2 regions of the Glaciecola sp. MF2-115 genome follow, and region 2 is predicted to be linked to the other one. Evidence: predicted binding sites of a transcription regulator. Region 2 holds the regulator's gene; the other holds the start of a gene.
The links. Region 2 encodes MetJ, which represses methionine synthesis genes. Its sites were predicted from a motif close to TAGACGTCTAGACGTCTA; they were not measured.
Positions count from the first base shown of each region.

Region 1: the regulator MetJ is predicted to act here: its motif matches at 10,153-10,170, upstream of ACKLNX_RS13600 (homoserine O-succinyltransferase).

Region 1 is NZ_JBLBVM010000055.1:85,552-102,290, reverse strand. It holds gene ACKLNX_RS13625 (TonB-dependent receptor domain-containing protein) at 1-2,602, shown strand, start outside; gene ACKLNX_RS13620 (alpha/beta hydrolase family protein) at 2,684-4,624, shown strand; gene ACKLNX_RS13615 (DUF938 domain-containing protein) at 4,674-5,276, opposite strand; gene metH (methionine synthase) at 5,301-7,952, opposite strand; gene ACKLNX_RS13605 (homocysteine S-methyltransferase family protein) at 7,961-9,013, opposite strand; gene ACKLNX_RS13600 (homoserine O-succinyltransferase) at 9,126-10,058, opposite strand; gene ACKLNX_RS13595 (DUF2802 domain-containing protein) at 10,257-10,751, opposite strand; gene ACKLNX_RS13590 (chemotaxis protein CheW) at 10,888-11,379, opposite strand; gene ACKLNX_RS13585 (chemotaxis protein CheW) at 11,425-12,216, opposite strand; gene ACKLNX_RS13580 (ParA family protein) at 12,206-12,976, opposite strand; gene ACKLNX_RS13575 (protein-glutamate methylesterase/protein-glutamine glutaminase) at 13,007-14,119, opposite strand; gene ACKLNX_RS13570 (chemotaxis protein CheW) at 14,182-16,380, opposite strand; gene ACKLNX_RS13565 (protein phosphatase CheZ) at 16,393-16,739, opposite strand, start outside.
Region 2 is NZ_JBLBVM010000045.1:16,318-33,056, reverse strand. It holds gene ACKLNX_RS06185 (TonB-dependent receptor) at 1-979, shown strand, start outside; gene ACKLNX_RS06180 (DUF3530 family protein) at 1,167-2,201, shown strand; gene ACKLNX_RS06175 (hypothetical protein) at 2,343-2,666, shown strand; gene ACKLNX_RS06170 (diguanylate cyclase) at 2,673-3,641, opposite strand; gene ACKLNX_RS06165 (response regulator) at 3,634-4,662, opposite strand; gene ACKLNX_RS06160 (thymidylate synthase) at 4,920-5,771, opposite strand; gene lgt (prolipoprotein diacylglyceryl transferase) at 5,842-6,651, opposite strand; gene ACKLNX_RS06150 (sulfite exporter TauE/SafE family protein) at 6,655-7,461, opposite strand; gene ptsP (phosphoenolpyruvate--protein phosphotransferase) at 7,507-9,795, opposite strand; gene rppH (RNA pyrophosphohydrolase) at 9,861-10,451, opposite strand; gene mutH (DNA mismatch repair endonuclease MutH) at 10,559-11,245, shown strand; gene ACKLNX_RS06130 (FMN-binding glutamate synthase family protein) at 11,254-12,885, opposite strand; gene metF (methylenetetrahydrofolate reductase) at 13,084-13,971, opposite strand; gene metJ (met regulon transcriptional regulator MetJ) at 14,112-14,432, shown strand; gene ACKLNX_RS06115 (DUF2959 domain-containing protein) at 14,543-15,190, opposite strand; gene pip (prolyl aminopeptidase) at 15,485-16,450, shown strand; gene dtd (D-aminoacyl-tRNA deacylase) at 16,447-16,739, shown strand, end outside.

The DNA of each region.
Region 1 (16,739 bases), on a different contig from region 2:
AGCGACAGTAAGTGCTCCTAAAGATGGTGGTGAGCAAACTATTCTTTCAGCTATGTATGGTGTTTCGGGTGACAACTATTCATTCAACATCGCAGCTGAATATAACGAACGTCGTTCACAAACATTTGGCCAAAGCGAATTTGTTGGCGAATGTACTGAATTCTATTATGAAGGTGATGACGGTGAAATCTACACAGACTACCGTGGTATAGGTCCAAACCCTACTCCTCCTGATGCTTGTGATATTTTCCCATTATCAAACCGTATGAGTATTCCTTTCCACGGTAGTATCTACCGCACTGAAGGTTCTACTAACATCGGTATTCCAAACTGGAGTGACTCAACAAGTGGTCTAGCTAACGCACCATTCTTCGGTGACATGGTGACTGAAGTTGATACAAATGGCGATGGCATCATCGATAACGCTATTTGGGATGGTAACGGCGACGGTTTGTTAGACTTTAACTTCCAAGACCCGTTCTACAGCTTAGAGCGTTCTGACTACGTAAACACAAGAGACTGGGTAAGCCCGCTTAAGCGTTTGAGTATTTATGCAAATGGTGATTATTTGCTACAGGACGACAACGATACTCGTTTCTTCTATGAAGCATTGTATGCACAACGTGACTCAAACGTATTTAGCCCAGGCGGTCAATTGTTTGAATTTGTTGGTGCAGATAACCCATTCAACCCATGTGGTACTGATCCAATTAACGGCATTGATTGTCGTGCTGGCGTTGGTTTCCCATACGGTCCTCAAGAAGTACGTCCAATTATCAGCATTAAAGGCGATAGAGATACAAACGTTGTTGACGTACATCAGTACCGTGTAGTTGGTGGTGTTCAAGGTAACATCGGCGCTTTAGAAGACTTCGGTCAGGGTAACTGGTCATACGAAGTTTCTGCTATTTACAGCGCATCTAAAGGTGACAACAGCATCATTGGTATCAATGAAGCAAACTTGTTGAACTCATTAGATACTTCTGTACGTAATGACGATGGTTCTATTACTTGTGGTAACGGTTCTGACGGTTGTGTTCCTGTTAACTTGTTCTCTTCTAACATTTATCAACTGGGCGGTGGTGTATTAACTCCTGCAGAAGCTGGTTACTTGTTCGATAGCCGCGAGATTTCAACTGAAGTTAAGCAAACAATGCTGACAGGTTATATTTCTGGCGATGCATTCACTTTGCCATGGAATGACCAAATTGTACCATTAGTATTAGGTGCTGAATTCCGTAAAGACGAAATCATCACAGATGCTAACCCAGTAGCTGCTGAAGGCCTATTATGGGGTTACTTCTCAGATGAAGGTGCTGACGGTTCAAGAAACCTACAAGAAGTATTCTTCGAAACTGAAGCGCCATTGTTACGCGGTGAAGAGTGGGCTGAAGAGTTGACAGTAACGGCTTCTGGTCGTTGGACAAACGAAACTTTCTACGATCCTGAAACGACTTTCAGCTTGAAAGCGATTTATCGCCCAACTGAATGGTTCACTATTCGTGGTACACGTGGTACTTCATACCGTGCACCTAACCTACGTGAGCGTTTCCTAAACGGTACTTCAGGTTTTGCTAGCATCAGCGATCCTTGTGTTGTTCCTGATAGCGCTAGAATCTCTGATCCACTTGATTTGAATGCAAACGAAACTTACGATGCATCAGAAGATCAACGTGCACAGCGTATCTTAGACTCGTGTGTAGCAAATGGTGTTGATCCAACGTCACTTGGTCTACAAACAGATACTACTGACCGTTTCGGTGCAGGTACTTCTACTGAAGTTAGTACTGGTGGTTCCGATACATTGGCTGCTGAGCAATCAGTATCTGAAACTTACGGTTTCATCTTTGAACAGCCGTTCACTGATGCATTTGACTTAACACTTTCTGCTACTTGGTACGATATTCGTATCACTGATAGTGTTGCTGAGCCAAGTGGTGGTTTCATTGTTAGCAACTGTTACAACAACATTGAGCGTCCAGATGGTTCAAGTGCTTTCTGTGGTAGCATCAATCGTAACAGCACAACTAACCGCCTTGAGTCAGTAGATGCTTCGTTCATCAACATTGGTCTTGAAGGTTCTAAAGGTGTTGACTTCAACATCTTCTATCAACAAGATTTCGTTGTTGGTGAGAATGAGCTAGGTGTGACTTTCGATCTAATCGCTACTAAGCTTCAGTCTGCTGAGCAAGATATTCTTGGTCAACAGGATGATAACTTCGGCGAGCCTACTTATCCTGAATGGAGAGGTAATGCACGTGTGAACTTAAGCTACATGGACTTCAGATTTAACTGGTCAACTCGTTACATCGGTAAAGGTGAAGCGGATCAGCCAGCTGATTTTGATACCTACGCTCCATGTGACGGTTTAGACGTATTATGTCGTCCAGTTTACTACACTGACGATTACTACACGCATAACGCTTCAATCAGCTACAGCCAAGATAACTGGGCTGTAACTGTAGGTGTTAGAAACGTGTTTAATGATGCTCCACCTAAAGTTGATGATGCAGGCGTATTCTCCACGCGCAACATCCCACTAGGTGTTGGTTATGACTTGTTCGGCCGTACTGTTTTCGGAACGGTTAGCTACTCGTTTTAATTAAAAGCGTTACGTAATATGAAGGACTCTCTGGGCTTAGGTCCGAGGGTCCTTTTTTTTTAAAGAATTGTAGGAAGAATTATGTTTCTTAAACAAAAATTGATTGCAATATTTTCAGTCGCTATGCTCTTACCGAGCACCTTAATAGCGAAAGATTATGAACATTCAGATTTAATCGAATCCTTCGCGGTACTGCCTGCCTTACAACAAGTGTCTGTTTCTCCGGATGGTAAGAAAATTATCATCATGCGAGCGACATCAAAAGATGGTGATTATATTTTAGAGGTAAGACAAACCGATAAAATTACCGAAGATCCCGTGTTGTTCGGATCAGAGCACATGGAAATTCAAAGTGCATTTTGGCTAAATAATGAATTAATGGCTGTTAACTTCAGTCAAAATATTCAAGATGGTAACCGTAACTATTATGCGAGTAAGTTCGCTATCGTCCAAGCCGACGGTAAGGGAGACTGGCGTGTTCCATTTCCAAAAGACAACCAAGCAAGATTTAGTCTTATTTCTGTCCTAAGAGATGATCCAAAAAATGTATTGATTAGCTACGACATTAATGATGATCGCTTGCCTGATATTGTTAAATACAACATCTACAACGGCAGAACTCGCACCATTTTGCGAGCTAACACCAAACTTTCTAGTGGCTTTATTCCGGATAACAACGGCGAAATAAGAGCTGCCAACGCATATGACGCGAAAAATAATAGTCTTGACCAATATGTTCGCTTAACACCAGACGATGAATGGGAACTTATATTTAAGAACCGTGCAGAAAACCGTGAACAGTTTGACTTTTTATCGTTTTCTCGCGAAAACCCACAAGAAGTATTTATCAGCGCGAACCGAGGCCACGATACAACAGGTATTTACACATATAATATCGAAACTAAAGAGTACTCTGAGAGACTGTTTGGTTTAGAGAATGTGGATGTTGACGATGTTATTTTGAGTAACAAAGAAGCTGACAGAGGGCGCCTTCTAGGCTTTTCTTACGAAGGTAAGCATCCTACAGCTTATTGGTTAGATGAGTATGAAGAGAATTTAAGAAAAGCGATAAAAGCTGCATTTCCTGGAAAGTATGTTTCCTTAGCAAGTCGCTCTGAAGATGACAACCAAATTGTTGTTCGCACAAGCGCAAGTAATGACCCAGGTACTTACTATCTACTTAGTAACAAAAAAGATGTCAAAGTTATTGGCGAGCGTTTCCCTCTTATCGATAGAGATCTTCTTGGCGATGTTAAATACATTAAGTATACAGCTAGAGATGGTCTAAAAATCCCTGCTTACGTTACTATTCCAAAAGTTGGTAAGAAGCCTTACCCAACGGTTGTTATGCCACACGGTGGACCATGGGTGCGTGATACTATCATTTATGATGAATGGGCCCAGTTGTTAGCTAGCCACGGTTATATGGTCTTGCAACCAAACTATAGGGGTTCTACTGGCTTCGGTTTAAATCACTGGAAAAAAGGTGATAATAATTGGGGTCAAACGATGCAAGATGATAAAGATGATGGAGCTAAATTCCTTATTGATAAAGGTTTAGCAGATCCTGAGCGTATGGCTATTTTTGGTTGGAGTTACGGTGGCTATGCCGCTTTTGCAGCCTCAGTTCGTGAAAACGGACCGTTTAAATGCGCAATTGCTGGTGCTGGTGTAAGTGATATTAATCGCATTGGTGCTTCGCTATTTAACCGCGGCCGTTATGGACGTGTTTTCCAAGGAAAAACCGTGACCGGTTTATCTCCAATCGAAAACGCTGAAAAGTTAGCGATGCCCTTGTTCATTATCCATGGCGACATTGACCAACGTGTCCCAGTAGAGCAAAGTCGTTTGATGGTTGATAAATTAAAGTCATTAGGAAAACCGTATAAATACCTTGAACTAGAAGGTGCGGACCATTTCTATAACACACTTTATTATCGCCACAAGTCAGAGTTCTATCCTGCGATGATAGACTGGCTTGAAAACTCATGTTTTACCGATAGTACTATCGCAAAACAGTAAGTTAACACTTATATTGAAAGCCCCAATAAACCTTGTTTATTGGGGCTTTTTAACTTTGCCACACCAACATCATATTGTTTGCCGGCATATCGATACGCTCAATCAACGTAAGCTTTGGTGCCCAAGCAGCTAACTCATCAATATCACGATAACCTCCCCGTCCGTTTGCAATTAATTGCTCATGAAATGCTTGGTTGCTTTCACTAGTAAATTTTCCATTCACTTTAAAAGGCCCATACTGGCAAAATACGCCGTTTTTAGGTAAATGATAGTCAACTGAGTGCATTAGCGCTTTTATCTCATTCTCGAGCATAATGTGAGCTGTATTCGCCGTATATACACCGTCAAATTGCTCACCTGTGCTTGGAGACGTTTTTAGCCATTCATCATGATCCAATTTCAAAGCAAGGGGACGATGTAAATTCTCACATGGGTATTCGTCTAACCATTGATTAATTCCTGCGTGGTATTCTTTTTGGTCGGAACATTGCCAATGTAAATGGGGTAAATTTGGTGCGAAGAACACCGCATGTTGGCCTGTCCCTGAGCCCACTTCCAACACGCTCTTAGTTTTTGCGAACGCCTTTTTTAATGCGGCCAAAATATAAGGCTTATTATTTTCACAGGCTTGGCTGAACGGTTTATCTTCCACTTATTGTCCTATTCGTCATTCAAATTAATCATTCAAATTCGGCCTTAGCCATTTCTCGGCTTCCTCAATTGACCAGCCTTTACGCTTCGCGTAATCCGTCAACTGATCTCTTTGGATTTTCGCAACGGCAAAATAACGAGCCTCAGGATGTGCAAAATAAAACCCTGAAACTGAAGCACCTGGCCACATGGCGTAGCTTGAAGTAAGTTTCATACCGATTCTATTTTCAACGTCCAGTAAATCCCAGATGAGTTGCTTTTCAGTGTGCTCAGGACAAGCAGCATATCCTGGCGCAGGTCGAATACCTTGATACTTTTCAGCAATTAATGCTTGGTTATCGAATTGCTCATCTTTAGCATAGCCCCATAACTCTTTGCGAACACGCTCATGTAGGTACTCAGCAAATGCTTCAGCAAGTCTATCGGCAATTGCTTTACTCATAATTGAGTTATAGTCATCACCGTCCTCTTCAAAGGCTTGTGCTAATTCATCCTCACCAATACCCGCTGTGACTGCAAAAGCCCCCATGTAATCGCTGCGCCCCTCAACTAAAGGCATTACGAAGTCACTTAAACAGTAATTTGGTCCTTTAGGTTTATGCGTTTGTTGGCGCAAATGATGAGCGACGCCTATTTGGGAATCAAGATTATTTGGACCATCTGTATTTGCCGAATCGGCATTAAATACGAGAACGTCTTCTCCCTGTGAATTAGCAGAGAAAATACCAACACGACCTTTCGCTATCAATTTGCCGTTAGCACATAAAGAATCTAGCATTTCATTTGCATCTTTAAATAAGCTTGTCGCTTCTTCACCTACAACTTCATCATTTAAGATACGAGGATATTTGCCAGCTAATGACCAAGTTAAGAAAAATGGCGTCCAATCGATATAGTTTCGTAGCGTTTCTAATTCAAGCTCAACTGTTTTAGTGCCTAAAAACGCAGGCTTCACGGGTTCATAGTTAGCCCAGTCACAAGTGAATTTATTTGTTTTAGCATCGGTAAAGTTAATTGCTTTGGTGCGTGGTGTTTTTTTCGCATGTTGAACGCGCACTTTTTCATATTCTGCAGTAAGCTCTTTGGCAAACTCCGCACGATTCTCTTTTGAAATCAGCTTCTGACAAACACCTACTGCACGACTAGCATTTGGAACATAAACCACAGGATGATCATAGTTTTGCTCTATTTTAACCGCAGTGTGTGCTTTTGAGGTTGTTGCACCACCAATTAACAAAGGTAAGTCCAATTTTAGACGTTGCATTTCTTTAGCGACTTGCACCATTTCATCGAGTGAAGGCGTGATCAAACCAGACAAGCCAATCATGTCGGCATTTTCATCTTTTGCGACTTGAATAATCCTTGCCGCTGGCACCATTACGCCCAAATCAATTACTTCAAAATTATTGCACTGTAAAACTACGCCTACAATGTTTTTACCAATATCATGGACGTCCCCTTTCACCGTGGCAATCACAATTTTACCGTTCGAGCTACGCACACCTGACTTTTCTGCTTCAATATATGGCTGCAAATGTGCAACCGCTTTTTTCATCACCCTCGCCGACTTAACCACTTGCGGCAAAAACATCTTTCCTTCTCCGAAGAGGTCACCAACCACGTTCATCCCATCCATTAAGGGACCTTCAATTACGTGCAATGGACGCTCAGCGGCAAGGCGAGCTTCTTCGGTATCATCAATAATGTAATCGGTAATGCCTTTCACCAATGCATGTTCGAGTCGCTTAGTAACTGGTAATTCGCGCCAAGCGAGATCTTCTTTTGCAGCTACCTTTCCGCCGCCTTGGTATTTTGGTGCTAGCTCTAATAAGCGATCGGTAGCATCTGGATGGCGATTTAGGATAACGTCTTCCACGGCATCACGAAGTTCTTTAGGTATTTCATCATAAACTTCTAATTGCCCCGCATTCACAATTCCCATATCCATGCCCGCTCTAATGGCATAAAACAAAAACACACTATGCATTGCTTCGCGTACAGGGTTATTTCCACGAAAAGAAAATGAAATATTCGATAAACCACCAGATACGTGACAATGAGGTAATTCTTGACGAATCTGGCGAGTCGCTTCGATAAAATCTACCGCATAGTTATTGTGCTCTTCTATACCGGTCGCGACGGCAAATATATTCGGGTCGAAAATAATGTCTTCCGGCGGAAAGCCTATCTTTTCCACCAAAAGCTGATAGCTGCGTTTACATATTTCAAATTTGCGCACTTGTGTATCTGCTTGCCCGTCTTCATCAAAGGCCATAACAACCGTTGCAGCTCCGTAGCGCTTAATTTTTTTAGCCTGAGCTAAGAACTGTTCTTCGCCCTCCTTTAAGCTAATGGAATTAACAATCGCTTTGCCTTGCACGCATTTCAATCCCGCTTCAATAATCGACCATTTTGATGAATCGATCATGATAGGAACGCGAGAAATATCTGGTTCAGATGCTATCAGATTAAGAAAACGAACCATGGCCGCTTCGGAATCCAACATGGCTTCATCCATGTTGATATCAATAATTTGCGCCCCATTGGCGACTTGTTGGCGCGCAACATCAAGCGCAGTTTCGAAATCATCTTCCAAAATCAGACGTTTGAACATTGCCGAACCCGTTACATTGGTTCGTTCGCCCACATTTATAAAACTTGAAAAATCAGCAGTCACAACAAATCCTAATGAACAAATGGCTCTAAGCCGGATAAACGCATTTTAACTTCGATGTTTGGAAGTTCACGCGGAGGAATACCAGATACCGCTTCGGCAAGCTGTCTAATATGTTCAGGCGTACTGCCACAGCAGCCTCCTAAAATATTGACCAAACCAGATTCCCCCCATTCTTTTAGGTGCTCTGCAAGCTCTTCTGCCCCCATATCATACTCACCAAATTCGTTCGGCAAACCTGCATTAGGATGAGCAGAAACATTGCATTCCGCAATTCTTGAAATCTCTGCAACGTATTGGCGCAATAAATCGGGCCCGAGTGCACAATTCAAACCAATAGCGAAAGGCTTAACATGACGCATTGAGTAATAGAAAGCCTCTGAGGTTTGCCCTGACAACGTTCGCCCAGAAGCATCGGTAATCGTGCCGGATATCATTACTGGTAAAGTAATACCCGACTCTTCGAACACTTCTTCAATGGCATAAATTGCAGCCTTGGCATTCAGTGTATCGAATATAGTTTCAACTAATATTAAATCGACCTTCCCCTCTATTAGTGCATGAGTTGATTCTTTATAGGCTTCAACTAATTCATCAAAATGCACATTGCGTTTGCCTGGGTCATTTACGTCAGGCGATATCGAAGCAGTGCGGCTTGTTGGCCCAATAACACCCGCAACAAAACGGGGTTTATCCGGTGTTTGTGCGCTAAACTCATCTGCAACTTCACGTGCTATTTTAGCGGCACTTAAATTAATTTCTTGCGACTCATCTTGCATATCATAATCTGACATTGAAATAGTTGTCGCATTGAAGGTATTGGTTTCAATGATATCGGCGCCAGCTTGAAGATACGCGCGATGAATATTTTTGATAAGTTCGGGTTGAGTTATCGACAACAAATCGTTGTTACCTTTCACATCACAATGCCAATCTTTGTATTGTTCACCACGATAATCAGCTTCATTAAGTTGACGCTCTTGGATCATGGTCCCCATTGCGCCATCAAGTATCAAAATACGTTTCTTTGCTTGTTTGTTTAAGCTATCTAATGTGGTGCTCACTTTGTCTCTCTTTTGTTTGCGCTTTTTTTTGCGTTTTCATTTACAGCAATTAATTGTAGGTCTTATATTGAAATCAATTGGGCAATAATTAAGCTTAGCCCAAAATTACCGCTTATTCGCTTTCTCTTCTTCTAAGCGTGCTCAAATCATATGGCGTGTTCTGATACACATAATAATTTAGCCAATTGGTCAAGAGTAAGCTGCCATGCGACTTCCAGCGCACTAAAGGTTCATTGTTAGGATTATCATCAATAAAATAGTTTTCAGGGATGACTGGCTCTAATCCGGCCTCAAGATCTCGTGTGTATTCCAGCGCCAAGGTATTCGGATCATACTCTGGGTGGCCAGTTACAAAGACCAAACGACGATCGTCCGTTGCACTAATATAAGTACCCGCAGTATCAGAATGAGCCAACACACTTAGCCCCTTCACTTTTTTATAATCCTGAAGAGTCACCTCGCCAACCCGACTGTGCGGGGCCCAGAATTCAGGGTCAAATCCGCGCATTAACTCGTCATTGGGCTGTACAACTTTATGCTCAAAAACGCCGGAGAGCTTAGTTGCTCGCAATTGACGCTGTATTCCATAAAAGTGATACATTGCAGCGTGCGCTGCCCAGCACAGAAATATCGTAGATTGCACGTTTTCTTGCGCCCAATCTAATAGCTCAGTCATTTTATCCCAATACTTAACATCTTCGTACTCAAGCAAGCCTAGAGGCGCACCAGTGACTATCCAGCCATCATAGTTTTTATCCGCAACCTCGCTAAACTCATGGTAGAAAGCATCCATATGAGATTTAGGCGTGTTCTTTGGCGCTGTTTCATCAATACGAATTAAATCGACATTTATTTGAATTGGCGTATTAGATAACAGGCGTAAAATCTGAATTTCAGTTTCGATTTTATTCGGCATTAAATTTAGTATTCCAACTTCAAGTGGCCGAATATTTTGGCTAGCTGCACGATTGCTATCCATTGCAAATATATTTTCTTGCAATAGCACATCTAAAGCCGGCAGGTCAGAAGGAATCTTAATGGGCATTAATACCACCTATCAACAACACAGTTCATGCAATTGCATGTTTTTCAATCAACGTGAGTCTTATTGTGGCGATATCATTTAAAAAGTCAACATCTTTACGTCTAGACGTCTAAATAAAATGGTTTGTTTTGATTTACTTGTCATCAGGTGAGAAGCGAAGGCCTAACTTAGGTCTTAGGTCGACCTTTCATGTTGTGTTTATTTACGCGCTTTTTTCTGAAAACCTATTAAGACTTCAACTTCAGCTTTTGGTAGATCACACGCATCCATGATTTCTTCAATGCTAGCTCCCGAGGCGACTAGACTATGCGCTTTCGCGTACATTTTAGCGGCAGGATCTTGTTGGGATATCTCATCAATCTGTGCCATCAGTTTATCAACTTCCAGTTTTAGTGTATCAATTTCGGCGTTTAAAGTTTGTGTGGTACTTGTTTCAAAAGTCGAAAATGCGTTCTTAAAGTCTTTAGTGAATGCTTCTTTATTCTCAGCATTAATTGCTAATTGGCTTTGCTCTAGCGCATTCAACTTACTTTGATGCGTTTCATTTAGTTTATGTAAACTATTGATTAGCTCTAAAGCTTTATTTAATCGAAGACTCAGTTTCCTAGAAGATTGAATGGCAATAACAGCAAGGCCGAGACCAAAAAAGGAAATGCAGAGTAGAACCATATTTGTGATTGAAATGTCTTGCATGGATACGCTTACTTATTGTTTTTCACCAGTATATTCAACTTTAACGCATTCATACAATTAAATACAAAAATACCGTGACTGTGCACGGTATTTTTAAGGTCGAATGTATTTAAATCAAATGACGGCTGAATATGAGCTATAATGAACTCATTTCGTCCCATTCATCGTCACTCAACAATTTATTGAGGTCGACTAGAATAAGTAACTGACCACTTCTGTTACTCACACCTTGAATGAATTTGGCGCTTTCTTCAGTGCCTACGTTCGGTGCGCTATCTATTTCTGATGAACGCAAGTAAACAACTTCAGCTACGCTGTCTACTAGTATTCCAACAACTTGCTCATCCGATTCAATAATCACAATTCTTGTATTATCGGTAATATCCGTTGGTGGCAGGCCGAAACGTGAGCGCGTATCAATGACAGTAACTACGTTACCGCGCAAATTGATAATACCAAGCACATAGTCTGGTGCGCCTGGAACTGGGGCAATTTCAGTGTAACGCAAGACTTCTTGAACTTGCATAACATTGATACCGTAAGTTTCCTCATCTAAGCGATAAGTCACCCACTGCAGCACCTCGTCTTTCGGGTCGCTTGCGGTCATCGTTGTTCTATCTTGGCTCATTTAATTTACTCCGTCACACAACATATATTGCTATTTTGTTTACGCTCACTTGCTGCCTAATCCTGCTTTTAGCATTTCAACAAGTTCCGCAACATTAATTAAAGCACACATTTTTTCTTTCACCATGCCTGCTAACCATGGACGTTTGCCAGAGGCACTCCGCCATTTCACGTCGGATTTATTCAGTTCGACTGTATTAACTAGGTTTTCGCAAGCAAGGCCCCAAGGAGTCTTGCCTAAATTAATTAAAAACCGATAATTCAGATTTTCCGCCATTTTCTCGTCATACTTCTCAGGCATAACCCAACGGGCGGAGTCTACAACGTTATATTTATCTTCATTTTTCAACATGACACCCATGAACCAGACCGGTTTGCCTATCATAGGTGCTATTTTCGTTATTTGATGAATTCCACCCAATTCAATAAGTGGAACAGCTAAGGTTAAGCCAGCAACTTCAAAAAATAATGCTTGAAAATTTTCTTCCAATGAATCTTGTAAGCTTAGTGGTGCTGAAACTTCTAAGCTACTTGTCATTGTTTCGACCTGAATCAAAATTTCTTTATCTTCTTGTCGAATTTTCTGACCTTCAGTATCAACTTTAGTTGATACTACATTAGTCACTATCCTTTCATCAACTACTTGCTCAGTGCTTTCAACTAAGTGTTCAGGCTTAGTTCTGACTCTCATTTCAGTAAGTTGTGGTTCAAATGTTCTATCTAACAGCTTTTGTGTTGAGACTTTATCAAAGCTAGGCTCAGGAACAGACTCCGTTAGTAAGTCACTTAGATAATCTTCTACCACACTTTCCTTGGCAAATTCATTTTTATCCTTCACTTGCAATATCCTTCAAAAACTTTTGATACGCAAAAACGCCTCTGCACTTTGGTGCAAATATGGATGCGGGCACTTGTGCTAAACTTGCGTCTCTGAATTTCGTATCAATCGGGATGAATCCTCGCCATAAGTGCTCAGGGTAATCCTCGGTTAAAGTTGTATAGGCTTGAATAGTTGCATTCACCCGACGATCGAACATCGTTGCAATAATGCTAATGGGGATATTGTCTGGCATCGTTTTTCGCATTATTTTGAGGGTGCGCATCATTCTATCAAGGCCTTTTAACGCTAGATGTTCCGTTTGCACTGGTACGATAATTCTGTTGCTACACGCTAATGCGTTTACCATCGACACACCTAATATCGGTGGGCAATCAATCACTACATAATCAAACTGGCGATGAATAGAAGCAAGTGCCTTTTTCAATATCAAGCCTTTCCCACTCTCCATGCCCATTTTTCGATCTAAAGTTGCAAGAGCCATAGTAGCTGGCAATACCATCAGTCCTTTAACCTTTGTAAGGCAAAGTGCATCGAGTAAGGTTTGACCTGTGTATTTTTGTGGCTGAACAAAGACATCATAAATACTAGTATCAAGGGTTTCGGAGTCAATCCCAAAATAATAACTTAAGCTCGCATGTGGATCGGTATCAACAAGCAATACACGTTTGCCCTGCTGAGCTAAAAGCCCACCAAGAGTGACGGCAGTTGTTGTTTTACCTACGCCACCTTTTTGATTTGCGACTGTCCAAATATTCAATTGCTTAACAACTCATTTTAGGTTTTTGCTTCACACTTTCATTTCATTAATGATGTGCTCTGCAATATCATTTAATGGGATTACTCTATCACACGTTCCTGACTCAGCTACCGCCTTTGGCATACCATATATTACACTCGACTTTTCATCTTGCGCCCAAATTGTGGCCCCCTTCTCCTTTAAAAGCTTGCCACCTCTGGAACCATCCGAGCCCATGCCAGTCAATATCACACTTAAAATATCGCCTGAATACGCCCCTACAAGTGATTCCATCGTAAAATCTATAGAGGGATGATAAATAATGGCACTCTCTTTTGGAGCCTTTACAATGTTGATTCTTGCAAAAGCCCCCTTGCCCGTAACTTGCAGTTGTTTACCACCTTCGGCTAAATAAACAGTACCTTTCTCAATGCGATCATTATTTTCAGCTAACTTAACTTTTAGCTGAGAATGTTTATTCAAACGCTCGGCAAACGCAGCCGTGAATGTGCCGGGCATATGCTGAACAAGAATAACGGGATAAGGAAAGTCAGCAGGTAATCCGCTGATAACTGTTTGTAAAGCGACAGGCCCGCCAGTGCTTGCTCCAATAAAGAGTAACTTATAACGCTTGCCAGTGGCTGGCATTGGTGACGAAGATACTGCTACAGGCTTAGCAGGAAGCTTTGAAGCTCTATACGTGGGCTTGTTAGAGGAACTTGCCGGCTTTATCGTCTTCTTGGCCTCGGTAGTTTGCTTTAATAAGCGGCTTCGAGCTATTGCTTTAACACGGCGTTGAATAATTAAGATTGCTGCAGGACGCTCTTTGCTAACGTCATCAAAGTTCTTAGGGATAAAATCAATCGCACCAGCTGCGAGAGCGTCGAGGGTAACTTTAGCTCCTTCATGAGTTAACGAAGAAAACATTAGGATGGCAGTGGGCGCTACTTGCATTATTTTAGTAACAGCAGAGATTCCGTCCATCACTGGCATCTCAACATCCATCGTTATCACATCAGGTTTTAGCGTTTTGGCTTTTTCAACCGCTTCCAAACCATTAATCGCTTGCCCAACAATTTGAATGCTCGGATCTTTCTCTAAAAAGGATGCTAAACGTCTTCGATAAAACGTCGAATCATCAACTATCAACACTCGATATGGCATCGTGTTTATGAAGCCCTTGTATCTGGATTAAGGTATGCCCTTTAGTGTATCAGAATGTGATACTAAGCATACCTTTTCAATAGACTTGAAATGTCTAATATTAATGCAATACCACCATCGGACGTAATTGTTGCACCCGCCATGCCTGGAGTACCTTGCAGTAAGGCATCTAATGGTTTAATAACAACTTCTTCCTGACCGATTAGTGAATCGACAACGAAGCCCACTTGTTGTGTACCTATTTGCATAACAACAACGTGCCCTTGTGATCGGTCAACTTTAACAGGCACCCTGTTTAGCCAATCACCAAGATAGAATAATGGAATCGCCTTAGACCTTACGATCATAGTGAGTTGACCATCGACGGTATGGGTTTTCGAAATATCCATGTTGATAATTTCATTAACCGAGCCCAGTGGTAACGCGAATGTCTGTTCTCCAACTACGATCATCAAGGTAGGAAGTATGGCTAAAGTTAGCGGCACTTTAATCGCCAAACTAGTACCTTTGCCAAGTTCAGAGTTGATATTGACCGTTCCGTTGAGCTGGTTAATTTTGGTTTTCACCACATCCATCCCAACACCACGACCGGAAATATCACTTATCTCTACTTTCGTTGAAAACCCTGGAGCAAAAATTAAATTAAATGCTTCAACATCGGACATTCTTGCCGCCGTATCAGCATCTAAAACCCCTCGATTAATCGCGATTTCTTTGAGTTTCTCAGGATCCATCCCTTTACCATCATCATCGATAGTAAGCAGAATGTGATCACCTTCTTGTGAGGCCGATAACTTCACAGTACCCATTCTTGGTTTACCTTGAGCCTCACGATCGTCAGGCATTTCAATACCATGATCGACAGAGTTTCGCACCAAATGCACCAATGGATCTGCGAGTGCTTCAACGAGGTTTTTATCTAAATCGGTTTCTTCACCTACAAGCTGAAGTGTAATTTCTTTTTTCAGTGTTCTTGCCAAGTCACGAACAACGCGAGGAAAACGGCCGAACACTTTCTTAATAGGCTGCATGCGAGTTTTCATCACCGCACCTTGCAAATCACCAGTGACTACATCCAAGTTCGCAATAGCTTTGGACATACTTTCATCTGCATTGTTAATGCCCAAGCTCAGGAGTCGGTTGCGCACTAACACTAATTCACCAACCATATTCATGATTTGGTCTAGTCTCTTGGTGTCTACACGTACAGTTGTTTCTGCTTGTGGCGCTGATGAGCCTGATTTTTTATCGTCTTTTTTAGCGACTTGTTTAGCAGGTGCTTTTGCTGCAGGAGCAGGTTTTTGAACTGGCGCAGCAGCGGCTTGAGTTTGCGCAGCAGGCTTTGTATCAACCTTTTCGCTAGTCTCTGCTTTTGTGACCTTAGGCGTTTCCGGAGCTTTCTCTTCTTTCTTTTTGTCAGCAGCAATTACCGGTGCTTTTCCTTCACCATGCAATTGATCGAGCAAAGCCTCGAATTCATCATCAGTAATTTCGTCTGACTCATCATCACTTGAAGCATCATTGCTACCCTTGGTGGCTTTCTCTTCGGCTTTAAATTGACCTTTACCGTGCAAGTCGTCCAGTAGTGCTTCGAATTCATCATCAGTAATATCATCTGCGTCTGATGTCGCAGCTTCGTTACTTGAAGCGGGTGCGCTCGCTGGAGTAGCTTTACTCGTCGGACTTCCCCCGCCATGTAATTCATCTAACAAGGCTTCAAATTCATCGTCTGTAATTTCTTCGATACCCGAGTCATCACTGTTGCTAGCTGCTGCTTCCATCTCGGTAACAGGAGTGCTAGGAGCTTCGGGTTCTGCTTGCGCAGGTTCAGCATCATCAGTGTCAGCTGAAAAAATGTTCTCATCGGGGGTTTCAGGCTTGCTTAGTTTGTGCAATACGGCGATGAGTTCTTCGGGTGCAGCCTCTAAAGGCTCTCTATTCTTTACGTGTTCGAACATTTCAACAACAACATCTGTTGCTTGTAAAATGACGTCCATTAATTCAGGTGTGAGCGTACGCTTGCCGTTACGCATGATGTCAAAAACGTTTTCTGCACCATGACAGATATCAACGAGTTCTGTTAATGCTAAAAATCCAGCACCACCCTTGACTGTATGATAACCACGGAAAATTGCATTGAGTAATTCTCCGTCTTCTGGATTATTCTCAAGATCAACAAGTTGTTCCTGGAGCTGCTCAAGTATTTCTCCGGCTTCCACCAGAAAATCTTGCATTATTTCCTCGTCAACTTCAAACGACATTCGTCGGCTCCCCTAAAACCCTAAACTTGACAGTAAATCGTCAACGTCGTCTTGTCCACTTACTACGTCGTCGCGAGTTTCTGCATCGATAATCGGCCCTTCGGCTTTTATTGTATCGGTCTTTTTCTTAGAAGGTTGAGAATTATCTTTAAAATCTTCTTTCCTATCGACATCAGCAAACGCTGTCAGCATAGCGACTAAATTATCTTCAACATCTTTCACTATTTCGATAACACGGCGCAGTACTTGTCCAGTGAGGTCTTGATAACCTTGGGCCAGTAGTATTTCAGATAACATAGAACTGAGAGTTGAGGTGTCTCGCGTAGCATCAATTAGGAATTGATCGAGCTCATTACATA
Region 2 (16,739 bases):
TTTTGATACTGATCCAACTTTATTTGGTGTGCCACTTACATCAATTCCTACATTGGCCCCCTTTGTACCCACTTTGAAAGGCGTGCAGTTTTTACCACCACAACTCGTATTTCCAAATGAAGTTGAAAATGGCAAAAGCTCGGACAGCAAAGCAACTTGGAGTGTGCGTTTAGCGTATGAGCTCAATAAGAATGTTAACTTCTTTGCAACTGCAGCGACTGGTTTTAAAGGTACATCTTGGAACTTATCGCGCGATACACGTCCGTTCCCTGGTGACGCAAGCGCAATTGCAAGTGCAGGTTTGACTCAAGCTAACCAAAGCTACGGTACGCGTTATGCTGGCCCTGAAGAAACTAAAGTGTATGAGTTAGGCATAAAAACAAGATTTAGTAATGCGGCTATCAACATTACAGCTTTTGACCAAACGATTAATGGCTTCCAATCAAGCACCTTTGTTGGAACAGGGTTCGTATTAGCGAATGCTGGTAAGCAATCGACCAAAGGTGTTGAGTTTGATTCTAAATTTAATGCTACTGATTCAATCGATATTACTCTTGCAGGTATGCTTTTAGACCCGATTTACGATTCTTTCGTAGGTGCGTCTGGCTTAACCGGCCCGACCGATTTATCGGGTGAGAAACCTGCTGGTATTCCAGAGCGTACATTTAACGCTGGTATTACGTATAACTTCGAGTTTGATAACGGCATGTTCGGTTACATTCGCACCGACTATCAATACGAAAGTGAAGTGCGCTTAGTATCAAATGTACCTGCGGAGTTGACTCGAACTGTCAGTACTATAAATGCTAGTGCAGGTTTGACCATGGAGAATGGTTTAAGCTTTCAAATTTGGGTGCGTAATTTGAACAACGATGAGTATTACTTATCTGCGTTCCCACCACCGATTCAAAGCGGTAGTTTCAATGCGTATCCAAATCAACCTAGACTCGTTGGCGCATCAGTGTCATACGAATTCTAAACTTGATATTTACTTAATATGAAAGCAGCTTTCGAGCTGCTTTTTTTATGCCAAAATAACGCCTTAGTAGTACTAATTTCTATTTTTATGTAACTAAGGTTTTAAATAAAATTAAAAAGGTTAAACGTCTTAAATCGCGGGCCGATAAACTATTATTACACATGACTAACTGACTGAACTTATATCTATGCAGAATCCAAGCAATAGAGCTAATTTTCAACACAAACGGTGCCCTAAATTGCTCCGTGCTATCTCTTTTAGTCATCTATTGTGCTGTTTAATTTGCTTTCTCCTAGCTTCGCCACTCGACGCAAACGCTCAGTCAGCTTCTTTTGCAGAAAAGACAGCGCTCGATATTAAAAATCAAATGCATAACGATGAGTTTACTTTAATAGAAATAGGTGACAACAGTATGCCAATTCTAATCTCCTTGTCGGAACAACCCATAACGAAAGGCGTCGTCATGATCATAGGGGATGCAGACTCACCTTTAGGTAAAAAGGACTCTTTGGTTCATGTTGCAAAAACACTACCCGCACTTGGATGGACAACTGTCGTAATGCCCTCACTAGGGTTACGATCAGGTCCTAACATCGCCTTCCCGATAGAGCGAACAGATACAGCAGTAACAAAGGCACAACCTGACAGCCCCGATACCGAAAACTCAGCTGTTGAACTCAACGCCGTTGAGGGCAACCCTGCAAGCGAAGAAGACGAAGAGGATAAACCGACAAACGCAGTCGAAACGATTAATAGTCTTTCAGCACGGCCAGCAATCACAGAGGCTGAGTTGATAGTTTATTCACAAGAAGTTGAGGCCTATATTGAGTCAGTTCTACAACATATGAAATTGACCATGGGTCATCGCATTGTTGTCACACAAGGCATTACCGCAGCTACGATAACGAAGTTAATTGTTGATAAGCCTACCTCGTCGAATATTGATGCACTTGTCATTAACAACCCTTATTGGCCAATTCGGAAGCTGAATAATAAGGTGCCAATGCTTATCGCTCAAACTCCTATTCCTGTACTTGATCTCACCAGCTATTGGGACAACAGCTGGAGTAAGCAAACAGCTGCCAAGCGTGAAATTGCGGCACGCACAGAGCTTAAGGAAGTTTATCGCCAAGTAGAAATAGTTGGGCAAAGCTTCGACCAACGACAAATGGAATACATCTCTCGGCAAATAATAGGTTGGACCGCCTATTTGGGTTGGTAAAAATTAGGATATCTTTATTTTGTTATTTAATTCCCAATAATACAAAGACTTAAACTTAATCATCCCTACAAAGCTCACGAATTAAATTTATCTACCTATACTTTAATCATACTTCCGTCGAATTATCATTGGCACACTATTTTGTTAGTTCAAAATTTTATAGATAACAAAGCAGAGCAGCTTGTATTCTACTTACGTTCTTATTGGCAGAACAAGTTGCCCTATGCTGAGCTTGAGTGTTTTTTATGGGACACGTTTGAAGAGTGGACGCTGGTTAAAAATCAACATTCACAGCCATATAGTCACAAAGAACGGATTTTCTGGCATGTGCTGCACCAAGCTCACTATTGGGAGGAGCCCTTAATACGCAATGACGACTGCATTAAAGCCCAATTGTCGATGTGTGTATTGTTTTTAGAAGGGCAAGGACTCTGCCCCTTAGATGTTGTAGGGATACGACCTTAAAGGATTTTAGCTGCCATTACTGTGCGCAAGTACCACTCTGTTTCGTCCGCCTTCTTTTGCTTCGTACAATGCTTTATCTGCATCTTCAAGCCAAAGAACAGCTTCTCTGTAGTCGCTCGAAAACTGCGCTATACCAATACTGATTGTATATTTTATTGCGATATCTTCGTATTGAACTGCATCTAAGGAAACGAGTTTTCTTAGTCTTTCAGCCATAATATTTGCTGTCTTCTCTGTAGTTTCAGGAAGAATAATAACAAACTCTTCTCCACCATAACGACCACAAATGTCAGTTTCACGTGTCGCTAACTCAATAGACTTTGCTAAACGCTGAATGACCAAATCACCCGCGTGATGTCCGTATGTATCATTAACTTTCTTGAAATGATCTATATCGAGCATAATGACACAAATGTTTGGCTCTGTGCGCATCGCTACTTTGTATTCTCGATCGAAACGCTCCTGCCAATAACGTCGGTTGTATAAACCTGTTAGGCCATCAACTCGACTTATTTCTTGTAACTCTAGATTCAGTCCATCAATGCGTTGTTTCCCAATCGCTTGATCAGTCACATCATAGACCAGCACGCATATACGCTCTGTTTTCCCTGTCATGGAAGCTAGAGGAAAAATAGTGACGTTTTGATACATGTAATCTGAAGTAGATGTGATAGGCCTGCTAGTCCCGAACTTAAATACATAAGGGCGTTGTTCCCAAATAATAAATGCAGGACTCATCATATTGAAAACTGGTTCACATTTACGTTTGAACCAAGCTTCGTCAATCTCAGGGAAATGCTCAAACAAGTTTTTTCCGCAAATTTGACTTGGTCTTACACTACTGTGGTTTTCCATGAATTGGTTCCACACAGCAACGGTGAAATCTTTTTCAATAACGGCAATGCCAACCTCAATTGATCCTAAAAGATCTTGTTGCCAATGCAATTCTGCCAGCTCGTCAATGGCACTATTCATTCTCATTTGCCTCTTGGAATATTAAGCGCTTAAACACTTTGTCGACGTCTTGATCGGGGATAAGTAAAAGTAGTTCGAAACTAATATCATGTTTGGAAATAGCATAAGCAATTTCAATCGCCAAAACCTTCTCCCATCTAGTCGCATGCTGATTCATTAGATCGAAAGAGTCGCAATGTAAGCCTAGAATAATTGGAGAATTGTGCGTAAATTTAACATTCAATTGAGCAGATAGTGCGTTGAGACAAGCGCCAATTAGGATATTCGAAATATCCATTAACACTTCAATTTCACCGCTATTATCCTTACCCGAAATATCAGCTCCCAACAAATTGGCCATGTTCTGAACATTGCTATCGTTGAAAAGAATAATTGCTTCCCCGCGGATCCCAGTGCTGATAAAGCCTTTCGAAACGGCTGACATTTGGGTATTTTTATTAACTTCATCTAATGTCATATGAAGTTCATTGGTGTGCAAAAGACTCACATTTGGAATAGGTAAATCGATAAATTCGTTCAGTATTTTTGCGAGTTTTTCGCCAGCTTGACCCATCGCTACGTTAGCGAGCTCTCGGAAAGCATCTAGTTTCTCTGATTCGCTTGCATTGCCCGTAATTTGATTTGTTTGTTCGCGCTTTTCGGCAGAAGATTCGCCAGTGTATATCCCATACTTCGCTAAAATTGTAGTTAGTTTTTCGTTGTCGATTGGCTTGCGGATGAAGTCGATCGCACCCAAAGCTAACATCCTTTTGCGTGCTTCTTCTTGAACATCACCGGAAACTACTATAACCAAGGTCGGCAAGTCTTCATCGCGAATAATTTGCATGGTTTGATAACCATCCATAATTGGCATGTTCAAATCTAGGAAAAGAATATCTGCTTTTCCTTCTTTAATCATATCAATAGCCTGCAGTCCATGTTCCGCGAATGAAATATCCACATCCCAACTATCGGGGAGCGATCGGGCCATTGCTTTTCGAGCAAAACCGGAATCATCGCAGATTAGAACGGGTACTGTCATGAAGAGGGCCTCAGGAAAAAAATTAACATCATAAGTGACGATACATGGGACATAAGAAATTTAAGAGTAATGATAACTTCTTTTTAAGCTCATAGTAACAGTTATACGTTATCAAACTACATTAGTAAGCTATGCTAACTTTACCGTAGAGTGCCGCTTAACCTTATTCACGTTTATAAGCGACTTTATTACAATTTAGTGACTTTTTCAAAGAGCTTGCAACTATCCATTAATAGAAAAATTTATTGCAAGCAACACTACACTGAAAAAGGATAAGCAATTGCCGCGTGGTGTTCGTAACCTTCCACCTTAAAGTCATCGGTAGTCACCCAAGTTTCGATATCTTTTAGCGACTTAATTTCGGGATTAATCGTTAAGCTTGGGTTAGGAAATGGCTTACGGGCAAGCTGTACATCTTTCATTAATTCGAATTGATTTTCGTAAATATGCGCATTGATAATTTTATGAAATGCCTTCTTCGGCCTATTCCCCGTAATCTGTGCAACCAAGGCAAGCAATACATACACTTGAATTTGATTGAAATTTAAGCCCAAAGGTACGTCACATGAACGTTGATAACTGGTGAGATATAAATCTTTCCCTAGTAAGGAAAACGTGTGTGTGTGCATGCAAGGACGCAGACACCCCATATCGAATTCACCGGGGTTGTAAAAAGTGATAATTTCACCACGATCATCAATACCCTTAGTTAAATTATTGATGACTTTGGCAAGTTGATCGAGAGCTGTACCATCTGGCTTTTGCCAACTGCGGCCTTGAACACCATAGACTCGCCCCATATCATCATCGCCTTTGCGATTAGGGTTAGCTAACCACGCTTGATTCTCGTTAGCGTTAGCATTCCAGGTGTTGCAGCCGATTGCGCGAAACTCTGCGGCACTCTGATAGCCGCGCAGATAACCGAGGAGTTCAGCGATGGCCGCTTTGTAATAACTTTTACGCGTCGTTACTAGGGGAAATGAGCGATTTTCAACATCGTATTCGAGCTCTGCGTTAATCACCGTCAAACACTTCTGACCAGTCCGCTCATTGGTTAACCAAGTTCCTTCATTAACAATGCGCTGACATAATTGTTCGTACTGACTCATGATGTTGATTTCCTACTTATTCGCTTTAAACGCTTTCGCTGATAGACCTGAATATACTACGTACTGTGAACTAGGCTTTAACGCCCTTTTTATACGCATATGCAATTAAACCGATACCCGCTAGGATCATTGGAATACATAGCATCTGACCTTGTGACAAGCCAAACGAATACAAACCTAAATGCGCATCTGGCTCGCGGAAATATTCCACAAAGAACCTGAATGAACCGTATCCTACAAGGAATAAACCACCAACAGAACCAACGGGACGAGGCTTCGCTGAATAAAGCCATAATATGACGAACAATAATACGCCTTCGAGGGCAAACTCATAAAGTTGCGATGGGTGTCTTGGCATTGGTCCAGCGCCAGGAAAAATAAATGCCCACGGAACATCAGTTGTACGCCCCCAAAGTTCTGCATTGATAAAGTTACCGATTCGGCCTGCACCGAGACCAATAGGTACTAGGGGAGCAATAAAATCACCGACTCGCAGAAAAGACCATCCGCGCTTTTTTGAATACCAATAAGCGGCAATGATCACGCCTAAACAACCACCATGGAAAGACATTCCGCCTTCCCATATTCGGAACAGATAAAGCGGATTATCAAGGAACACGCCAAAATTATAAAACATGACATAGCCAATTCTGCCCCCCAAAACAACGCCCATGAAGCCCCAAAACAGCAAGTCACTAAGTTGCTCTTTGCTCCAATCAGTGCGTGAAAGACGTCTATTAGCTAGCCAAAATGCAGCCAGAAAACCAATTAAATACATGACGCCATACCAGCGGAGCGCCAGTGGGCCAATTTCAAAAATGACGGCATCTATGATGGGAAAATCTAAATGTGCAGGGATAGTTTGTAAGGGGGTGGTCATGTATTACTCAATTCCTATGATCATGCGTATGCTAACTAGAACTAAAAACGTTGCAAAAACTTTCTTTAACTTAATAGTATCTAGCCCTTGTCCGAGTTTAACACCTATTGGCGCTGTTAGCACCGATGTAGCAATAATTCCGAATGTGGCTGGTAAGTATACATAGCCAATCGAATATGCTGGTAATTCTGGCTTATTGAAGCCGGTGATCATAAAAGTAAGCGTGCCAAATAATGCCACTATGACCCCGCTAAATGCTGCACATCCAATAGCTTTGCGAATATTAATTTGATACCAAAGAAGCGCCGGTACCAGCAAAGCGCCGCCCCCGATTCCCATTAATGCAGAAACAAAACCAGTGCCAACACCAATCCCGCCTAAACCTGGTTTACCAATGGTATTCTTCGACATTTTATGCGAGCCGAAAATCATTTGTAAGGCAATTAATATAACAAGTAATGCGAAGATACGTTGCAGTATAGCGCCTGAAATAAAGCTGGCAAATTGCGCTCCCAGGATAGCGCCGACGGCAATCCCTAAACCGCAATAAAGTACTATCCGCTTGTCTAAATTTCCCATTTTATAATGGCTTCGAGTAGAAGATAAGCCAGTCATAATAACGGTTGATAAGGATGTCGCTATGGCTATTGGCATACCAATATCGATATCAATTCCTAAATAGTAGTGCAGCAGAAAGACCATTGCAGGCACAATAAGGAGTCCGCCTCCAATACCAAGCAAGCCAGCCATCACGCCAACAGCAGAACCAAGTACTGCGCACAGTAAAAATATTACGATATTTGGATCCATTTATAATTGACTCGCCATATTTGATGTAACGCTACGCATGATAAATTAAGATCCAGCTCGAACTAGGCCACCTAGCCCTTTTAGCTCAAGGTATTTGTCTACGATAATTTTAACTTCGTCTGGCCCTTCGCAAGGTAAAATTTCATCTAAAAGAGCTTCTAGTTCATTTATCGCTACATTGCGAATAACCCAGTTAATTTTTCGTAAACTGTGGGCATTCATGCTTAGTTTTCGATAGCCCATTGCCATTAGTATTAAAACGCCCTTTGGTTCGCCAGCTAATTCGCCGCACACCGTCACAGGAATATTACAGCGCTTGGAAGTTTGCACAATTTTATTTAAGGCCATTAACACCGATGGATGATAGCTGGAATATAATTGCGCGACCCGCGAATTGTTGCGGTCTACTGCTAATAGGTACTGAGTTAAATCGTTCGTTCCTACCGAGAAGAAATCGACTTTTTCAGCAATTTGTTCTAATTGAAAAATGACCGCGGGCACTTCTAACATGACACCTACTGCAGGCATAAACAGTTTCTGCTGACTCTTATGAGCTTCTTCTTCAACCTCATCAAAAGCTTGCTTAATGAGGCGATTAGCTTCATCAATCTCATTGATATTGGAAATCATAGGCAACAAAATATGCAGATTTTTGAGCCCAATACTCGCTCGCAACATCGCCCTAACTTGCACTAAAAAGATCTCTGGATGATCCAGTGTTAAACGAATGCCACGCCAACCCAAGAACGGGTTCTCTTCCGAGATAGGAAAATATGACAAAGGCTTATCCCCACCAACATCCAGGGTTCGCATAGTCATTTCTTTGTTCGGATGGGCACTTAATATACTCTGGTAAAGCTCGAATTGTTCCTGCTCTGAGGGAAAACGTTCACGCAGCATAAATGGGATTTCAGTACGGTAAAGTCCGACCCCAGCACCCTGTTTATTTTGCTCCATTTCCAAACCAGCGGATAAGCCAGCATTAACTAATAATGCCATTTCAACACCATCTTCGGTAATCGCCGCCTGCTCTGCTTCACTTTCAATTCGTTTATGAAGTGCCTCTTCTTCCGCGATTAAATGCAAAAACTCAGCGCGAGCTTGTTCTTCAGGAGCAAGTACCACTTGCCCTGAATATCCGTCAACAAAGATCTCCTGATGGTTTAACAAACTCAGTGGCACACCATCCATGCCCATAACAGCAGGCACGCCCATTGCCCGTGCTAGAATAGCCGCATGAGAATTGTTAGATCCTCGAATGGACACAATTCCTTTCAATTTTTCACTCGGGAATTCAGCTAACATTGGAGCGCTTACTTCACTCGCAACAAGTATTGCGTTATCTGGTAAATTTTGGTCCGAATTAGTGGGTGAGCCCGATGCATTCATGATGTTGTGTAAAATACGGTTGGCCAAATCTACGATGTCGACTGCCCTTTCCTGCATATAGGGGTCTTCCATCGCTGCGAAGCGCGCGGCATAACTCTCAACAACCAACTTCAGCGAGGAGGCCGCATCCCAGTCCTCGCGAATTTTCTGTTCAACTTCCCGACCTAAACTGTTGGCATCAAGTAATTGATGGTAAAGCTGAAAGATTGCCTTAACATCTTCGGGTAAACTATCGCCCAAGTTATCTGACAAGCTAGCAACTTGAGTTCTAGTTAACTCAACAGCTTGTCGATAGTGTGAGATTTCTTGCTTTTGGTCTGTCGTTTTACGAACAACCATTTGACTGAGTTCATGCTTCATATTGAGCACGACACCCTTACCTAAAGCTAAGCCAGGTGAACCAGGTAAACCGTTTATGCTCTTGTGAGTGTTGAAATTTGTGTCTGGATTTACATCGAGCACGCCACGAATTTCGGCATTCGTAATTTCCAGTCCAATTTGGGTGGCAAGAGTGACTAAAAAAGATTCTTCATCTTCGCTGAAACGACGAATCGATTTTTGCTGCATTGAAATGACACCCAATACTTTTCGCTGGTGAATTATTGGCGTACCAATAAAAGCAAAAAAGGCATCTTCATTTACTTCGGGATAATGTTTAAAGCGAGGGTGTATGGGTGCATTTTCGATATTTAAAGGCTCTTCGCGCTGAACAACCAATCCAATTAGCCCTTCGCTAAATCCTACGCTAACCTTATTGATCGCACTTTTATCAAGCCCGTCAGTCGCTTTCATTACAAGGACTTGATTTTTATGATCAGCCAAATAGATCGAACAAGAATCCACTTTCATGGTTTCTTTAACTAAGGTCGCTAAGCGATCCAGTGCCGGTTCCAGCCCTGGAATCTGATTAACTTCTTGAACTATTCGTTTCAGGATAGTTAGCATGCACTACGCTCCATTGCAATTAACAAGACAAGTAAAGCAAGCTTAAAGCCCCTGTTACCGTTGCCTTAGGTTTGCGGTCTTGGTCGACGCCTTTTGTTTTTTCGATTATTGTTGGGTGAATGTGTATGAGGCTTTTGTGCTGTCGGTTTGTGCACAGACGGCTTTTGCACAGACGTTTTTTGCACGGATAAGACCACCGGCGAAAACTCTTTCATAGCTTTTCGATAAACATCTCGTTTAAACGAAACTACGTTACGTATTGGATACCAATAGCTAACCCAGCGCCAATCATCAAACTCAGGATGCCCTGACTGTAAAAGATCGACGTCTTTTTCGTCACACTTAAGTGTCAGCAAAAACCACTTTTGCTTTTGGCCAATACATACAGGGTTTGAACCCTTCCTTACAAGGCGTTTAGGCAATTTATAACGAAGCCAGTTGCGAGTAACACTAACTATACTTACGTCTTTTTCCAGCAAGCCCACTTCTTCGTGGAGCTCCCTATACATTGCCTGTTCGGCAGTTTCCCCTTGGTCAATTCCGCCTTGTGGGAATTGCCATGAATGTTGGCCATAGCGACGAGCCCAAAACACTTGGCCCATTTTATTGCATATGATAATACCAACATTCGCGCGGAATCCTTCGGCATCAATCACTTAGATTACCCAGCGCATTTATACTTTTATATCTGTCCATTCTTCCATAAACTATGCATTATGCAAAGCAATAGCGTTAATTATTTATTAAGTGAAGCACCTAGCCCATGTCATCATTACAAGTACCTCAAAATCCGCCTGATTCGATAGATGCCTTAATGCAACGCGCTCAAGGATTAGCGGGCCTGACTCTAGGTGATTTGGCAAATGCAGCGGACATTGCGGTTCCATTGAATTTTAAGACGCAAAAGGGATGGTCTGGGCAGTTAATTGAACTTTGCTTAGGTGCAAGTGCGGGTTCGAAACCAGAACAAGATTTCCCCGACTTAGGTGTCGAGTTAAAATCCTTACCGCTTTCCTACAATAACCAGCCACTTGAAACAACCTATGTTTGTTATGCGCCCCTAACTAATAATACCGGTGTAAACTGGAAAAATTCTAATGTGCGTAATAAGTTACAACAGGTTCTTTGGTTGCCGATTCAAGGTGAGCGAGAAATCCCACCTGCTGAGAGAGTTATTGGTTTCCCAATTTTATGGCAACCAAGCGCTGATGAAAACACACAACTTCAACACGACTGGGAAGAACTAATGGACATGATTAGTTTAGGGCACGTTGAACGCATCGATGCGACGGTTGGAACATATCTGCAATTAAGGCCCAAAGCAGCAAATGGTTCAGTGCTTACAGATGCCATCGGTGAGAGCGGCCAGGTAATAAAAACTCGGCCCCGAGGATTCTATTTGCGAAAGAACTTTACTCAACAGATTCTAGAACGCGCTTTTGCTGGGTAAAATATTTCCTAGCAAAGCGTTTTGGTTTGCATGTTGATATTGGATAATGTTTTCTTCGGCATGAAAGTGCGTGCGTCACCCTCTTCAAGGTCTATCTCATAGTTCTTAGGGATGCAGTCTTTCAAGAATCCGCCAATCACCATATGCGGAAAAATTTCATCGTAGCGTTTCACTTCCTGCTGATTAACCCGTCTAAATATATGAGTTCGGTTCAAGTTATGAGGAGCTTCTAGTCCTGCTGAGGAAATAATATCGACGGTCGCATGTACTGTTTTCTCATGAAACTGATGTACACGAACAGCCTTGTTAGCCGGAATTAATCCTGCAGAAAGAGCAGGATCTTGCGTTGCGACGCCGGTTGGACATTCATTTGTATTACACGATAAAGACTGTACACATCCGAGAGCTAACATCATGCCTCTAGCGCTATTACAAATATCAGCCCCTAAGGCGAGATTTTTAACTAAATGAAAACCCGATATTATTTTTCCGGATGCAATTATCTTAATATCTTCTCTTAGTCCAAAACCCGTCAGGCAATCGTCTACAAAGGCCAAAGCTTCAATTAAAGGGGAACCAATAGAGTTTGAATATTCCAGAGGGGCCGCTCCAGTACCGCCTTCGCCACCATCAACAGTAATAAAATCGGGTGTGAGATTTAATTCGACCATCGCTTTACATATAGCCACAAACTCACTTCTTCTGCCCAAGGCCAACTTAATACCTATAGGCTTTCCACCGCTAAGCTCACGTAATGTTTGGACAAAGTGAATCAATTCAAGTGGCGAATTAAATGCACTATGTGTTGGTGGAGAATCGACTTGAGTGCCAACTTCCACACCACGAATATCAGCTATCTCTTGCGTATTTTTACTTGCTGGTAAAATACCACCATGCCCGGGCTTTGCGCCTTGAGACAACTTAATTTCTATCATTTTAATATTGGCATGGGACGCTTGTTTGGTAAATTTGTCTGCGTCAAAACCGCCTTTGTCGTTTCGGCAACCGAAATACCCCGTACCAATTTGCCATACAACATCAGCACCGAACTCTAAATGATAAGGGCTTACTCCGCCTTCACCTGTGTTGTGGTAAAAGCCACCAAGCTTCGCTCCTTTGTTTAAGGCTTGTAAAGCTGGCTTACTTAAACTACCGAAACTCATCGCCGAAATGTTTAATATGCTTGCAGAGTAAGGCTGTTTGCAATGCCGGCTTCCAACAGTGACGCGTGGTTGTTTGTCAATATCATCAACTTTTAATGCAGATAAGGAATGGCCGATCCACTCATATCCCGTTCTGTAAGTATCAACTTGTGTACCAAAGGGGATTGTATCGCGACTGCCTTTTGCACGTTGATAGACGATATTTCGAAACATACGACTGATGGGAGCACCACCTGTATCTGTTTCAAGAATATATTGTTGAATAAAAGGGCGAACGTCCTCAATAATCCAACGAACTCTACCTATGAGCGGGAAATTTCTTAATATGGCATGCTTTTTTTGCCAGCTATCATAAACTGCAATACACAATAAAGGCAGCGAGAGAAGCAAACCCCACGCAAGCAGTGGTGCAAGAAGGGAAATGAGTAAAATGAATAAATTTATGCCTATCAATACCTGAAAAATAGTTTTGCGCATCATATCCCTTGTCTAAAGACTTGTAGTAAAAATTCAGAGCTTACTTTTTGGCAATAGCATCAGGTAAATTCAACTCAGCAAACTCCGGTTGATGCTGTTATACACACTATTCCAATAAATTAGTTTGGAAAAAAACTCTAATAATAGTGTTAGTTTACCTACAACAGCACCTAACTTAAACATATCTTACAAGAATGCCTACTTTTGATTGCGTAAACCCAGCATATGGCAAATTGCATAGCTTAATTCACAACGGTTCAAAGTATAAAAATGAAAGTGCTTCACCCCCTCTTTCGCCAAGACTTTCACCATATCCATCGCAATGTTTGCGCCCATCAAGTTTCTAGTTGCTTGATCGTCAGAATCTAAGCCGTCGTACATCTTATGCAACCAATTAGGAACATGCACATTCGTAAACCCTGCGAAGCGTGTCAGTGTTTGATAGTTGGTAACAGGTAGAATTCCTGGAACAATATCTAAATCGATACCGGCTGCTGCCGCTCGGTCTCTAAAGCGCAAAAATACAGAAGTATCAAAGAAAAATTGAGTAATCGCCTCGTTAGCACCGGCCTCTGCTTTACGCTTCAAATTCAATAAATCGAATTGCGCATTAGGAGCTTCAGGATGTTTTTCAGGGTAAGCCGCAACTGAAATATCGAAATCAGCGACGTCTTTCAGCAGGCTTACTAGGTCTGAAGCATACATGTCGGTCTTTTCGACCCCTGCAGGTAAATCACCACGCAAGGCCACAATGCGCTTTATGCCAGAATCCCAATAATCCTTCGCAATTTGCTTGAGTTCGCTTTGCGATGCATCAACACAAGTTAAATGTGGTGCTGTTGAAACCCCAGTTTCCTTTTGTATGCGCTTTACTACGGCATGGGTTCTATCTCTTTCGCCACTGTTTGCGCCATATGTCACTGACATATATTTGGGCTTTAAGGGTGCAAGGCGTTCGACTGATTTCCATAATGTCTTTTCCATATCTTCCGAATTCGGTGGAAAAAACTCAAAAGATACTTCGATATCTCTCAATTCAGATAAAGATTGATTTAAAGCATCGATGCCCTGTGCGTATGAAACCATTAATTTGCCACTTACTTTTAGACGTTTAGACGTCTAAATTACTTTTTATACGCTTAGACGTCAAGAAGTTTACACTTCTAGATTGATATTTTTTCTATACCAGTTAGAATTTTCATATAATTAAAATAATAAGGATCCCCATGGCAGAGTGGAACGGACAATATATTCACCCATATGCAGAACACGGTAAAAAGAATGAGCAAGTTAAAAAGGTCACTGTTTCAATTCCGATTAACGTACTAAAAGTGTTAACGGATGAAAGAACACGTCGACAGGTAAATAATTTACGTCATGCCACTAATTCAGAATTGTTATGTGAGGCATTTTTGCATGCTTTTACTGGGCAGCCATTGCCAGATGACAGCGATCTGAAGAAAGATAACCCCAATCGCATACCAGCCTCGGCAAGAGAGATTATGGAAAAAATGGGGATAGATATAGCGGCTGCGGAAGCTGAATAGAAAGCGTAAAACTATTCATTGTTGGCGATTCCCAAAATACCTGTAACTATGGCGTTTTGGAGAATCGCTTTCTATTTTGCGTGCTAGATTACTTGCGTTTGTTCCTTGCTCTAGCCTTTAATACTCTTAATAAATTCATCTGACTGTGCAATGGCAGTGTTCATTTCTTTGATCAAGCTACCAACGTCTTGTTTGATACTATTAAACTCACCTTGCAGTGCGCCAATCGCATTAGCGTTTAAATTATGTTTTAGTGCAAATACGTTGTCTTGAAGAGCAATAAGGACCGGATCCATACTTTGCTCAACCTTTCGCATCGATTTAAGTAAGGAAGCATATTTGCGTTTAGTTTCGCTGAGCTTACGTTTACTATCACGTTTCAAATTAGCGCTGGAAATCATTTCAATTTCATCAGCCCATTCCTCAAACAATGCCTGAGCAACTGACTCAACTTTATTTATTCTTTCTCTTACCGATTCAGCGCTCTCTTTGCTAACTTCAAGCTGGTCACTCAAATTATTATAAACATCTTCTAACTCACCGCCGTCGAAATTAATTAAGGCACTGAACTCGTCTAAAGCGGATGCGAACTGTTCTTGAGCATCCTTTTGTGAATCTTGAGCGTCTTCTACGCGGTCAACTAAAATATCTCGTTTCTCGACACCCAACTTTTCCCACATCCCATAATAAGCATTGTCTACCGCCGACTGACAACCGGCTAACGACAATATAAAAATACAACAAAATAAACGAAGCATGTCACTTTCCTTCTGAGGATGTAAAAAATTGTAAGTAAATGATACTTAAGTCTGCTTATTAGGATAAGCGACACTAGACTAAACTACTAGGCTTTACACCTAATTTACTCCTCATTTTCTCCTTAAAAGAGCCAAAAACGAGGTCATTTACGAGTAATACTGAATTATTTAAGTCGATTTAATTAGCAAAAAGGTATAAATTTAAGTAATTAATTAAATAGAGCACGACATTTTATGCCTAAGCCACAATTTGTCTGTTTTTGCTTACTTTCATACTAAGCGTGATTCAGATTTATGAATGGAATTTTCTACACTAATGCCGTTTATGACTATCAAACCATTGAGGTTTCAGATGGTCATAAGTTGTATGTAGAGCAAAGTGGCAACCCAGAGGGCATTCCTCTCATTTATATGCACGGTGGCCCGGGTGCTGGTTTAGGTAAAAATTATCAATGGCCATTCAACCCGCTTAAATATCGTGTCATTGGCGTTGATCAACGTGGATGTGGTCGTTCTACTCCTTTCGGTGATACCTTAAACAATACTACTGAATTGCTTATTCAAGATTTTGAGTTTATTCGCAAACATTTTAATATTGATAAATGGATTGTGTTTGGTGGCTCGTGGGGCTCAACCCTGGCTTTACTCTACGCAATTAACAATCCTAGAGCCGTAATATCTATGGTGCTGCGTGGTGTGTTTTTAGCTAGAAAAGAAGATTTTGATTGGTTTCTTCTGCCTACTGGTTGTGCTGCTCAAATTTACCCTGAAGCTTATGAAGAATTTTCAAGCCATATATCTGATAAGTCTTCTTCCGATATCGTGTGCAAACAGTTTATTAGTTTGTTTGAAAACCCAGACAATAACCTTAGCTTCCCTGCACTTAAAGCTTGGTTTAATTGGGAAGGTTATATCTCTCGCCTAATCGCACCTAACGTGATGATGAGTGATTTAAGTACCGATAAACACATAAAAAGTCTCGCATTGCTCGAGTGTCATTACTTGCTAAATAAATGTTTTGTCGCCGAAAATTACATATTAGATAACATCGATAAATTATACGATATTCCCTGTCATATCGTGCATGGCCGTTACGATATGGTATGCAAGCTGGAAGCGGCTTATTCGATCAAAAAAGCCTTGCCTCATGCGACCTTAAAGGTAGTCAATAATGCGGGGCATAGTATGTCTGAAACTGGCATCGCAAATGAGTTAACCAGAATAATGAATGAAATGTTTGAAAGCGGAGCGCGTTTTTGAAAGGATTAATTCAAAGAGTTACATCAGCTTCTGTTAGCGTAAATACAGAAGTCGTTGGGGAGATTCAGAGCGGTATATTGCTGTTTATCGGTGTTGAAAAAGACGATAGCGATCAGCAAATAGAAAAAATGGCCCGCAAAGTATTTAATTATCGAATATTTGCCGACCAAGACGGACGAATGAATAAGAGCCTTTCCGATATACAAGGTGAATTACTGGTGGTATCTCAATTTACCTTAGTCGCTGACACCGCAAAAGGTAATCGTCCTGGCTTCTCAAAAGGTGCGAC